DNA from 3 places in the Hydrogenophaga sp. LT287 genome. Region 1 is predicted to be linked to each of the others. Evidence: riboswitches for the same ligand, from Rfam matches in the RefSeq annotation. Region 1 holds a riboswitch; each other region holds the start of a gene.

Region 1 (3,960 bases):
TGACGGCGGTGATGGCGGTGGTGCCAAAGCAGCCCAGCGCGGCAATGGTTTTCAGGTCGGCCTGAATGCCCGCGCCGCCACCCGAGTCGGAGCCCGCGATGGACAGCACGCGGGGCACGGTGAGGCGCGGTGTTGGTTCGTTTGCCGATTCGGTACGCGCTTGCGTTTGGGCCGCACGGGCCGCCAGCGCGCCGTCCACCAGGCTGCGCAGCACCTGCGCTGCGTGCTGGGGGTCGGTTGCGTCGCTGATGGCGCGCACCACGGCCACGCTGTCGGCGCCAGCGGCCACCACCTCGGCCAGGCAGCCGGCGTGCATGCCGCCAATGGCCACCAGTGGCAAAGCGGTGTGCTGGCGCGCCCAGCGCAAACCCGCCAGCCCCAGCGGCTCGGCGGCGTCGCCCTTGGTGGGGGTGGCAAACACCGGGCTGATGGCCAGGTAGTCCACCGGTTGTACCCGCGCCAATTGCAGCTGGTCCAGCTGTTCAATAGACCAGCCCAGCCACATGTGGGCGGGCATCAGCCGCCGCGCATCGGCGGGCATCAGGTCGCTCTGGCCCAGGTGCAGGCCCGCGGCGTTCACCGCCAGGGCCACGTCCAGCCGGTCGTTGATGACCAGCGGCACGCCGTGCGGGGCCAGCAGTGTTTTGAGCGCATGGCCCCAGCGCACCAGCTCGCGGGTGCTGGCGGTTTTGCTGCGCAGCTGCACGCAGCTCACGCCACCGCGCACGGCGGCTTGCACCTGTTGCAGCCAGGTGGCTTCCAACATACCCGCGGGGTCGGTCACCCAATACAGCGCCAGTTGGGCGCGCAGGTGGTGTGGCTTCATGCCTGGCCTTCCTGCAGGCTCAGGGTGGCCAGAAAATCGGCTTCGCTGAGCTGGTCCACCGCGTCCAGCAAGGCCACGGCGTAGCTGCCCACGCCGCCGCCCTGTGCCGCCACTAGGCGCGCAGCCAGCTGGCCCGCCACACCCAGAAAGCCCATGGCCGATGTGCAGGCCCGCAAGGCGTTGGGCTGCACCGCCGCAAATGCCGCCACCAGCGCGCTGGCCGAGCAGCCCACACCGGTCACGCGGGTCATCCAGTGATGGCCGTTGGCCAGCACGGCGCAGGCGCCCGCTGGCCCCAGCACATAGTCTTTTTCGCCCGACACGCACACCACGCAGTTGAACTGCTCGCTCAAGGCGCGCGCACTGTGCAGCGCGTCGCTGGAAGCCACCGCGCTGTCCACCCCGCGCGACGCGCCCGCCACGCCGGCGAGGCTCAAAATTTCCGAGGCGTTGCCCCGGATGATGCCGGGTCGGCCTTGCGCCAGCAGGTACGCCAGGGTGCGGTTGCGGTAGGCCGATGCCCCGGCGCCCACTGGGTCCAGCACGGCCGGCTTGCCCAGCGCCCGCGCGGTTTGCAGCGCCAGCGCCATGGCCGGCACCCACTGCGCGTCCAGCGTGCCGATGTTGACCGCCACGGCCTGGGCGATGGCCACCATGTCGGGCACTTCTTCGACTGCGTGGGCCATGATGGGCGAGGCGCCCGCGGCCAACAGCATGTTGGCGTTGAAATTCATCACCACGAAGTTGGTCACGCTGTGCACCAGCGGCGCTTGCTGGCGCACGGCTTGCACGTCAGCCCACAGGTCGGCGGGCGAAAGGCGGGCGGGGTGGTTTGGCGCGGGTGGGGCGCAATCAGCGGGCAATGACATACAGCGGCCTTGTAAAAAGCGGGCATGTCAGGTGCGGTGATGCGGGCACGCGCCGTGAGGCGGTGTTTGCTTCCCTACGCTGGCATGACCCAGATCAGGTTTAAAGGGTATTTCTCAGCCCCGAAACTTTCGAGGCACCCCTAGCAATGGCGTGGGCCTTTCAACCCACCGGACGCGTGTTTTCAGATCTTCAGCAAAGACCCCCCGGCACGGTGCGCGTCGTGCACCGGCCAGGCGGGCGGAGTTTACAGGCCCAGGATCTTCTTGGCGTCGCCCAGCGCTTTCATGGACCCGGCGTGGTCACCCGCTTTGTGCAGGCGCTCGCCGTCGCTGCGCAGCGCGGTCACTTTTTCCTGGTCGGCTGCAGCCAGTGCGGGCTTGGTCAGCAGCTTGGCATCAATCGCTTTCATTTCGCCGGGGCAACCGTGTGCCATGGCCGCGCCCGAGAACACCAGCGCGCAAGACAACAACAACTTTTTCATGACAAAACTCCAACACGGCCAGAACATACTGGCCTGTGCATTGTTTCCAGTTGCCAGAGTGGGCGCCACGGCCAGGCGATTGCCCCTGTGTGGCCGGGGTGAATGCCGCCCACCTGTCTTGCGCGTGCCAAGGCCGCGGGCCCTGCCGCACGACAATGCGCGCATGGCCATACCGATCAATTCCGACACCGTGCTCACGCCGCCCGTGCCGTCTGCCACTGTGATGGTGGTGCGCGATGGCCCCAGCGGGCTGGAGGTGTTGCTGGTGCGCCGGCACGGCAATTCGGGCGTGCTGGGTGGGGTGCATGTGTTCCCCGGTGGCAAGCTCGATGCGGCCGACCAGCAGGTGGACCCCGCGGCGCTCGACCAACCGGCGCACGCGCTGCTGCACGGCCTGGGCGAGCCCGGGTTGGACCTGCCCACCGCCCTGGGCCTGCATGTGGCTGCGCTGCGCGAAACCTTTGAAGAGTGCGGCCTGTTGTTGGGTCAGGTGGCGGCTGCACCCGGCCTGGTGCAGCAGGTGCGGGCGCACACGCTGGCAGGCCTGGGTTTTGCTGGCGCGCTGCAGCAGCTGGGCCTGCCGCTGGCCGCTTCCAGCCTGGTGCCCTGGTCGCGGTGGATCACGCCGCGCGTGCCCTCGGTCACCAACAAGCGCTTTGACACCCGGTTTTTTGTGGCCGCCGCGCCGCACGGCCAGGCCACTGAGCACTGCACCTTTGAAACCACCGAGGCCGTGTGGCTGGCGCCGCGCACCGGGCTGGAACGCTACTGGGCGGGCGAGATCGACCTGGCGCCACCGCAGATCATGACGCTGAGCCAGTTCAGCCGCCTGGGCAGTGTGGCCCAGGTGCTGGCCGCTGCGCGCAGCCGCCTGCCCGCATTGATTGCGCCCGAACCGTTTGACGAAGCCGGTTGCCGCGTGATTTGCTACCCCGGCGACCCGCGCCACAGCGTGCCCGAACGGGTGTGGCCAGGCCCCACGCGGCTGATCTACCGCAACCAGCGGTTTGAGGCCGACGGCGGGTTGGCCGCGCTGCTGGGTTGAGCGACCGCTGGGCTGAGCGCTCAGGCCGGTGTGGCGCCCGGCACGATATGCCGCACCAATCGGTCCACCGCCGCAAACAGCTCTTCCACGGTGTTGGGTTTGTAGATCAGCTCGCTCACGCCAAGGGCGCGGGCTTGCTGTTGCAGATCTTCCGTGATGTGGCCCGACGTGATGGCCACGGGCAACGCCGGCCGCAGTTGCCGCACCACGCGGGTCAAATTCAGGCCCGACATGCCGGGCATGTTGTAGTCGGTGATCACCAGGTCAAACGTGGCACCGGGCGCACGGATCGCGCTCAGTGCTTGCTCCGCATCGGTGAACACCGAGGCGCGGTAGCCCTCCCGTTCCATCAGACGCTGCATCAGGAAGACGATCATGTCGTCGTCGTCCACATACAAGATATGGGGCCGCTTCGCGGGGGCGGTTGAGCCGTGTGGCGGCCTGGCGCGCGGACTTTCGGCCATCGGTTCGGGCAGCCCCATGCTCTCGCTGGCCGGTGCGGCGGGCAGGTAGATCGTGAAGGTGGAGCCTTGGTCCGGCGCACTGCGCACATCCAACACGGCCTGGTGGTCGCGCAAAATGCCGTGCACCACCGCCAGCCCCAAACCCGTGCCTTTGCCGGGCGGCTTGGTGGTGAAAAACGGTTCAAACATGCGCGCGCGGGTTGCCTCGTCCATGCCCATGCCGTTGTCGCTCACGCGCAGGCAGGCCCAGGCTTCGGGGTTTGGCCGCGGTGTG
Region 2 (3,960 bases), on a different contig from region 1:
CAACCCGGCCATTGACATCGGCCAGATCGAGGGCGGCTTTGTGCAAGGCATGGGCTGGCTCACCACCGAGCAACTGATGTGGAAAGCCGACGGCCGTTTGCAAACCCACGCGCCCAGCACCTACAAAATACCCACCACCGGCGACGTGCCCGCACACTTCAAAGTGGACCTGTGGCCCGAGGCCAACCGGGAAGACAACGTGCACGGCAGCAAAGCCGTGGGCGAGCCACCGTTCATGCTGGGCATCAGCGTGTTTGAAGCGCTGCGAGATGCGGTGGCCCAGGCCGGTGGACAGCCCGAGGCCATGAACGCACCGGCCACGGCTGAAGAGGTGCTGAGCGCGCTGGGTGCCTGACGGTTCAGGCGCCGGCGTTCAGTAGAATCGGCGACCCTGACCCGGGGCCGCAATCTGACCACGCCATGGCGGCGCCGCGTCACCCAACACCCACACACCATCCCCCATGCATTACTCCGCTTCCCACCACAAACTCAAGCTCATCCTGGCGGCCCAAGGCATCAAGACCGGCGACGCCGGCGCCATCGACACCCTCTTTGGCGGCAAAGACGGCTACTACTGGTTTGGCACCGTGCGCGACATGTGCCCGGAAGGCAAAACGCTCTCGTGGGAGAACCAGTACGCCATGGTGCACGCCATCCAGGCACACGAAAACGCCACCGCCGAAGAAGACGAAGTGAAACCGCAGGTGCCGAGCGCGGCCAACATCGCCGCCCTGTCCAAGCTGCTGGCCGATCCGATCTGAGAAGCCGGTTTTCATGTCCACTCACGCTCCCCTGCAGGTTGCCGTCATGGGCGCTGGCGCCGTGGGTTGCTATTACGGCGGCATGCTCGCACGCGCCGGCCACCGCGTCACGCTCATCGGCCGCCCGGCGCATGTGCAGGCGGTCCAGGCCCACGGCCTGCGCCTGCAAACGCTCAGCTTCGACGAAAACGTGACGCTGGAGGCCAGCACCGAAGCCAGCGCCGTGGCCGGTGCCGACGTGGTGCTGTTCGCCGTGAAGTCGCCCGACACCGAACACGCAGGCGAACAAATGCGCGCGCACCTGAAACCCGGTGCGCTGGTGCTGTGCCTGCAAAACGGGGTGGACAACGCCGAGCGTCTGCGCACCGTGCTGCCCGGCGTGAGCGTGGCCGCCGCCGTGGTGTATGTGGCCACCGAAATGGCCGGCCCCGGCCACCTGCGCCACCACGGCCGCGGTGAACTCGTCATCGAACCGTCTGTGCGCAGCGCCGAGGTGGTGCAAGCCCTGGTGGCCGCCGGCGTACCCACCGAAGTGAGCGACAACGTGCGCGGCGCGCTGTGGGCCAAACTCATTCTCAACTGCGCCTACAACGCGCTGTCAGCCGTGGGCCGCATCGCCTACGGTGAACTGGTGCAGCGCCCCGGCGTGCTGGCCGTCATGCGCGACGTGGTGGCCGAATGCCGCGCCGTGGCCGCCGCCGACGGCGTGACCCTGCCCGGCGACGTGGACGCCGCCGTGCGCCGCATTGCCGAGACCATGCCCAGCCAGTTGTCATCCACTGCGCAAGACCTGATGCGCGCCAAGCCCAGCGAGATCGACCACCTCAACGGCTATGTGGTGCAACGCGGCGCAGCGCTGGGCGTGCCCACACCAGCCAACCAGGTGCTGTGGGTGGTGACGAAGCTGGGGGAGAGGCCGTAACCCATCGACGCACAGGGACTTGAGTGGATGCCCGCCCGGCCGCTATACTTCGCGCTGCTCCGGGGTGCATGAGCCGAAAGGCCCAGCGCTGAGATGGTTGAAGAACCGAACCCGTGAACTTGATCTGGCTAGTACCAGCGAAAGAAGAGCGCAGCCCCCAGGGCCTGCATCCCCACCCGTCCCTCGACAGGCGGGTCCGTCCACCCCAGCGGTGGACCGGGTGCATGTTTTGACGGGCGGTCTCCGGAGCATCCACAGCCCCACCCAGGAGACCGCCATGAACGCCCCCGACAAGATTCCCTTCGCCGACCAGTTCGCGCTCAGCCGCGAGCCCTTCCCCGCTTCGCGCAAGATTCACGTGCCCGGCTCGAACGAGAGCATCCGCGTACCCATGCGCGAGATCGCGCTGAGCAACGGCGAGCTTGTGACGGTGTACGACACCTCCGGCCCCTACAGCGACCCGAGCGCCGCCATCGACGTGCGCACCGGCCTGGCCGATGTGCGCGGCGCCTGGATCGCGGCGCGTGGCGACACCGAAAGCTACGAAGGCCGCCAGCGCGCCGCGCTGGACGACGGCATCAAGAACGAGGCTGCGCAAAACGGCACCACCATCGAACGTATCGAAGCCCTGCGTGCCGAGGCCGCCGGCCTGCAGCGCACGCCGCGCCGCGCCAAGAGCGGGCAGAACGTGACGCAGATGCACTACGCCCGCCAAGGCATCGTGACACCGGAAATGGAATACGTGGCGCTTCGCGAAAACGGCAAGCGCGAGTGGATGCGCGAGTACCTGGGCGACCCGGCCCGCGAAGCGCGCCTGCGCGGCAACCCGATGGGCGCGCACATCCCCGAGGTGTTCACACCCGAGTTCGTGCGCGACGAGGTGGCGCGCGGCCGCGCCATCATCCCGGCCAACATCAACCACCCTGAAGTGGAGCCCATGGCCATCGGGCGCAACTTCGGCGTCAAGATCAACGCCAACATCGGCAACTCGGCCGTCACCTCCAGCATCGAGGAAGAGGTGGACAAGCTGGTCTGGGCGATCCGCTGGGGCGCCGACAACGTGATGGACCTGTCCACCGGCAAAAACATCCACACCACGCGCGACTGGATCGTGCGCAACAGCCCGGTGCCCATCGGCACGGTGCCGATCTACCAGGCGCTGGAGAAAGTGGGCGGCGTGGCCGAAGACCTCACCTGGGCGATCTACCGCGACACGCTGATCGAACAGGCCGAACAGGGCGTGGACTACTTCACCATCCACGCCGGCGTGCGCCTGGCCTACATCCACCTCACCGCGCAGCGGCGCACCGGCATCGTCTCGCGCGGCGGCAGCATCCTGGCCAAGTGGTGCATCACCCACCACCAGGAAAACTTCCTCTACACGCACTTCGAAGAGATCTGCGACATCATGAAGGCCTACGACGTGAGCTTCTCGCTCGGCGACGGCCTGCGCCCCGGCAGCGCGGCCGACGCGAACGACGAAGCTCAGTTCGCCGAATTGAAGACCCTGGGCGAGCTCACCCAGGTGGCCTGGAAGCACGACGTGCAGACCATGATCGAAGGCCCCGGCCACGTGCCCATGCACCTGATCCAGGCCAACATGGACGAGCAGCTCAAGCACTGCCACGAGGCGCCGTTCTACACACTCGGCCCGCTGACCATCGACATCGCGCCGGGCTACGACCACATTGCCAGTGCCATCGGCGCGGCCATGATCGGCTGGATGGGCACCTCCATGCTCTGCTACGTGACGCCCAAGGAACACCTGGGCCTGCCCGACCGCGACGATGTGAAGCAAGGAATCATTGCCTACAAGATCGCTGCGCACGCGGCCGACATTGCCAAGGGCCACCCCGGGGCCCGCGCGCGCGACGACGCCATGAGCAAGGCGCGTTTCGAGTTCCGCTGGCGCGACCAGTTCGCCCTCGGCCTGGACCCGCAGACCGCCGAGGACTACCACGACGAAACCCTGCCCAAGGACTCGTCGAAAGAGGCGCACTTCTGCTCCATGTGCGGGCCGAAGTTCTGCTCCATGAAGATCACGCAGGACGTGCGCGACTACGCCGCCGCCAAAGGCGTGAGCGAAGACGCGGCACTGGCCGAGGGCATGGCGCAAAAGAGCGCGGAGTTCAAGGCCGTGGGCGGCGAGTTCTACGTGCCTGTGTCATCCATCTCCACCAAAGGCTGAGCCGTGAAACGCATTGGCATCGCCGGGGCGGGCGTGCTCGGGCGCCTGCTGGCGTGGCAGCTGTCGCGGGCCGGGCACGCGGTCACGGT
Region 3 (3,960 bases), on a different contig from region 1:
AGCGCACCCGACACCAGTGGCAGAGTGACTCGCCAGAACACCCGCCAAGGGCTCGCGCCCAGCGTGGCAGCGGCCTGGGCATAGCTGGCGGGCAGGCTGTCCAGCGCGGCGGTGAGCGACTTGGCCACAAAGGGGTAGGCCAGCAGGGCGTAGGCGGCCACCAGCAGCCCCAGGCTGGCGGTCCAGTCCGGGTACAGCAGCAGCAGGCCAAACGCCACGGTGACCGGTGACACCACAAACGGCAAAAAGGCGGCCGCCCGCCAGGCCAGGGCCAGCCCACCCCGGGCCTGGCTGGCACCACGCGCGGCACCAGCCACATCCAGCGCGCGCACCGCCAGCGCATGGGTAAGGCCCAGCGTGGTGGCCAACACCAGCGCCATGGCTGAAAACCGCAGCGTGTTCCACAGGGCCTGGCCGGTCTCGGGCTCCAGCAACACCGCCCCGCCCTGCCCCCACAGCAGCGCCCGGGCGGCCTGCCCCACGATGGCCAGCAACGGCGCGGCACACACCAGCCCCAGCACCGCCAAAGCGCCCGCCACGGCGGCCCACTGGCCCAGCCCCTGCGGGCGCCGGCGCGCCACCGGCGTGATGCGCCCCGGTGCCGCCAGCCGTTTCTCCATCCAGGCGTAAGCCACGGCCACGGCACCGGTCAGTCCCAGCATCCACACGGCCAACACGCCGGCCTGGCCCAGTTCCAGCTCATAGGCCACCAGGGTGTAAATCTCGACCTCGACCGTGGCGTAGCGCTGGCCGCCCAAAATCAGCGCCAGACCAAAACCCGAAAAACAATACAGAAACACGAGACACAGCGCCGAGGCCAGCCAGGGCGCAATGGCCGGCCATTCGACCCGCCAGAACGCGCGCCATGGCGTGGCGCCCAGCGAGCGCGCGGCGCCCACGCGGGCAGCGCTCACCTGCTCCAGCGCATCCACACCCGCGCGCACCACCAGGCACAGGTTGAAAAACAGGTTGCCGTAAAGCAGCAGCCAGGGGCTGTTTTCCAGGTCAACACCGGCGCTGGCCAGCGGCTCGCCCAGCCAGCCCCGAGGCCCCCAGAGCGCCAGCACACCCAGCGCCGCCACCAGCGTGGGCACCACAAAAGGCAGCATCAACAAGCGCAACACGGCGCCGCGCCCGGCAAATTCCAGCCGGGCCAGCACCCAGGCCAGCGGCAGGCCCAGCAGCAGTGCCAGCGCGCAGGTGATGGCGGCCTGCGCAAATGACCAGAGCAAGCGCCAGCGCAGGTGATCGTCTTGCCACAGCGCCCACCAGGACACATCGCCGGCGCTCCCCAGGCCCTCGTTCAGCAGCCGCAACACAGGCGCCACCAGCACCACCGCCAGAAACGCCAGCGGCAGGGCTGGCAGCATCCAGCGCAGGGGCAGGCGGGGCATGCTGCTTATTTCAGTACCACTTTCGTCCAGCGCTGCAGCCAGGCTTTGCCTTGCTGACCCATTGGGTCAGCCGGAGGGTTGTTGTAAGCCGTGGGCTCACTGGCGTGGCGTTGCATCACGTCCACCCGCGCCGCACCGGCTTCGGCCGGAAACATCCACATGCTGGTCTGCAAGGCCTGCTGCACCGGGGCCGAGCGCAAAAACTCAATGAACCGGCCAGCCGCTTCGCGCGCCGCCGGGTTGCCACCCTTGACCAGCGCCACGCCCTCCACCTGCCTAAAAACGCCGCCCTTGAGGAACAGGTTGGCGGTGGGCGACTCGGTGAGTTTTTCTTTGGCGTAAAACACCTCGGCCGCCGGGCTGCTGGCGTAGCTGACCACGATCGGGCGCGTGCCACCGTTGCGGGTGAAATCGGTGTAATAGGCCTCGGTCCAGCCCTTGGCCACCTTCACGCCGTTGGCGCGCATGCGGGCCCACCAGTCAAACGCGGCCGCCTCGCCCAGGCCGGCCACGGTGGCCCACAAAAACGCCTGGCCGGGGCTGGAGGTGGCCGGGTTTTGCACCACCAGCAGTTTGCGGTAGGCGGGCAGCGTCAGGTCGTTCAGCGACGTGGGCAGTGCCAGGCCCTTCTGGGCAAACCAGGCTTTGTCGATGTTGAGCGTGACGTAGCCAAAGTCCACCGGCACCACGCCAGCCACCACGCCACTGGGGCCAGCACCCTCGGCCATGCCCGCTGCCACAGCGCGCTGGGCGGCGGGGCCGGTGTAGGCATCGAGCACGTTCGCGGTTTGCGCGCGGTGCAGCAGGGTGTTGTCAATGCCAAACACCACGTCGGCCAGCGGCTTGGCGCGGGTCAAGATGAGTTTGTTGACCATTTCACCCGCGTCGCCGGCCTTGACGATCTGCAGCTTCACGCCCGCGTCTTTTTCAAACTGGGCGAGCAGTTCTTTGGGCAGGTCAAACGAGCTGTGGGTGAGCAGGCGCAGCGCCGTGGGCGCTTGCGCGCTGGCCGCCGTGTGGGCTGCCGTGTGGGCTGCCAGCAAGAGGGAAACCAGAAGCCCAGAAAAAATCCGCCGTTGCATGCGATACCGCCTTTTCAATAACCGCCACGCCAGGCGCCTGAAAAGAACGGAACACAACCCTGGGTGGTCCGGCTCGTCACGCTCCCTACGCTGGCACAACCCAGATCAGGTGAGAGGGGTATTTCTCAGCCGCTGCCCACATGGCTGTGAGCCGGCACCCCCGGTGAAGTGGCGGATTGTAGCCCTGCGACGTGTTGGCGGGTCGGCGTGTTACTGTGCATTGGCCCAACCCGCAAGGGCAAAGCCCACCACCAGAGTGCCTCTTCGGCCCGCATGCCTTTCTCCAGGAAACGTTGTGCCCGTTCGATCTGAACTGCTTCACCACGTCCCACCCCATGAGAAACATCCCCCATGCCCGGCTACCAAGTCAAGACCGAGACCGTCACGCTCGGCGGTGTCGACTGGCACATGCGCTGCCTCCTCGACACCCAGCAATACGCCGACCCCGTCAACACATCGGGTGCGCTGGGTATTCCGCCCGCGGGCTGGTCGCTGTTTGGCCAGGTGTGGCCTTCGGCCCGGGTGCTGGCACTGTCCATGCAAACACATGCGCTGGCAGGCCAGCGGGTGCTGGAAATAGGCGCCGGGCTGGCGCTGTCCAGCCTGGTGATGCACCGCCGCGGCGCCAACGTGACCGTGAGCGACTGGCACCCTTTGACCGAGCTTTTTCTAAAAGAAAACCTGCTGCTCAACGGCCTGGGGCCGCTGAAATACCAGGCGGGCAATTGGGAAACCGAGAACCCGTTGCTGGGCCGTTTTGACCTGATCGTGGGGAGCGACTTGCTGTACGAGCGCCAGCAACCGGCCCAGCTGGCCGGTTTCATTCACCGCCACGCGGCACCGGGTGCGCAGGTCATCATCGTCGACCCGGACCGCGGCAACCGCGCCGCGTTTGGGCGGGCGATGGGTGCCCTGGGCTTCTCCCTGGACATGCGCGCGGCAGACCGCCTGCTGGAAGATCGGGTGGCTTACAAAGGCCGATTTTTGACGTTTCAACGCGCGGCCTGAACAGCGCCTGAGAAAGCCCCATGCAAAAGGCCCGCGGTTGCGGGCCTTTTGCATGGGGCTGGCTCGCAGGAGCCAGCAACCGGTCAGCCGCCCTTTTTGGAGCGCTTGCCCGGGTTTTTCTTGCTGCGCGTTGCCACGCCACGCTCCAGGCTCACGCGCTGGCCACGGCCAGGGGTGGTGAGCGAAACGCCAGCGACAGGCGTGGGACGGGGAGTAGCTTTGCGGTCAGCTTCGGTGACGATTTTGTTGCCCATGTCGGTTCCAGACAGAAATTGGTTGAAAACCCCTCTATTAGGCCACAGGCCACGGCCGCTTTGGCCGGAGCGCCTCAGAGGTTGGTGTGCAGCCACGGGAAGTGGCCTTTCAACGCGCCACATCCACCATGTTCCAGGTGAAAGCCGAGTCGGTTGACAGGCCCTCTTCGCGGCGCACCGGCATCTGCCAGCCGTTTTGCGGGTTGACCTGGGCCGAAATGT

Evidence for each region. A riboswitch is a leader RNA that binds a small molecule or an ion and turns the genes downstream of it on or off. The one in region 1 is predicted to bind thiamine pyrophosphate.
Region 2: another riboswitch for thiamine pyrophosphate. It lies ahead of thiC (phosphomethylpyrimidine synthase ThiC); the one in region 1 lies ahead of thiM (hydroxyethylthiazole kinase).
Region 3: another riboswitch for thiamine pyrophosphate. It lies ahead of AC0GNR_RS02090 (thiamine ABC transporter substrate-binding protein); the one in region 1 lies ahead of thiM (hydroxyethylthiazole kinase).

Annotation. Positions count from the first base shown of each region.
Region 1 covers NZ_JBVPZC010000004.1:70,572-74,531, forward strand. The annotation lists gene thiD (bifunctional hydroxymethylpyrimidine kinase/phosphomethylpyrimidine kinase) at 1-118, opposite strand, end outside; partial or broken gene thiE (thiamine phosphate synthase) at 224-826, opposite strand; gene thiM (hydroxyethylthiazole kinase) at 823-1,695, opposite strand; TPP riboswitch at 1,750-1,847, opposite strand; gene AC0GNR_RS05250 (hypothetical protein) at 1,941-2,177, opposite strand; gene AC0GNR_RS05255 (NUDIX hydrolase) at 2,341-3,222, shown strand; gene AC0GNR_RS05260 (hybrid sensor histidine kinase/response regulator) at 3,243-3,960, opposite strand, start outside.
Region 2 covers NZ_JBVPZC010000013.1:62,005-65,964, forward strand. The annotation lists gene xdhB (xanthine dehydrogenase molybdopterin binding subunit) at 1-355, shown strand, start outside; gene AC0GNR_RS11595 (hypothetical protein) at 462-761, shown strand; gene AC0GNR_RS11600 (ketopantoate reductase family protein) at 775-1,683, shown strand; TPP riboswitch at 1,734-1,846, shown strand; gene thiC (phosphomethylpyrimidine synthase ThiC) at 1,961-3,871, shown strand; gene AC0GNR_RS11610 (FAD-dependent oxidoreductase) at 3,875-3,960, shown strand, end outside.
Region 3 covers NZ_JBVPZC010000002.1:47,401-51,360, forward strand. The annotation lists gene AC0GNR_RS02085 (ABC transporter permease) at 1-1,394, opposite strand, end outside; gene AC0GNR_RS02090 (thiamine ABC transporter substrate-binding protein) at 1,400-2,437, opposite strand; TPP riboswitch at 2,541-2,648, opposite strand; gene AC0GNR_RS02095 (class I SAM-dependent methyltransferase) at 2,828-3,484, shown strand; gene AC0GNR_RS02100 (hypothetical protein) at 3,568-3,738, opposite strand; gene AC0GNR_RS02105 (transglutaminase-like domain-containing protein) at 3,848-3,960, opposite strand, start outside.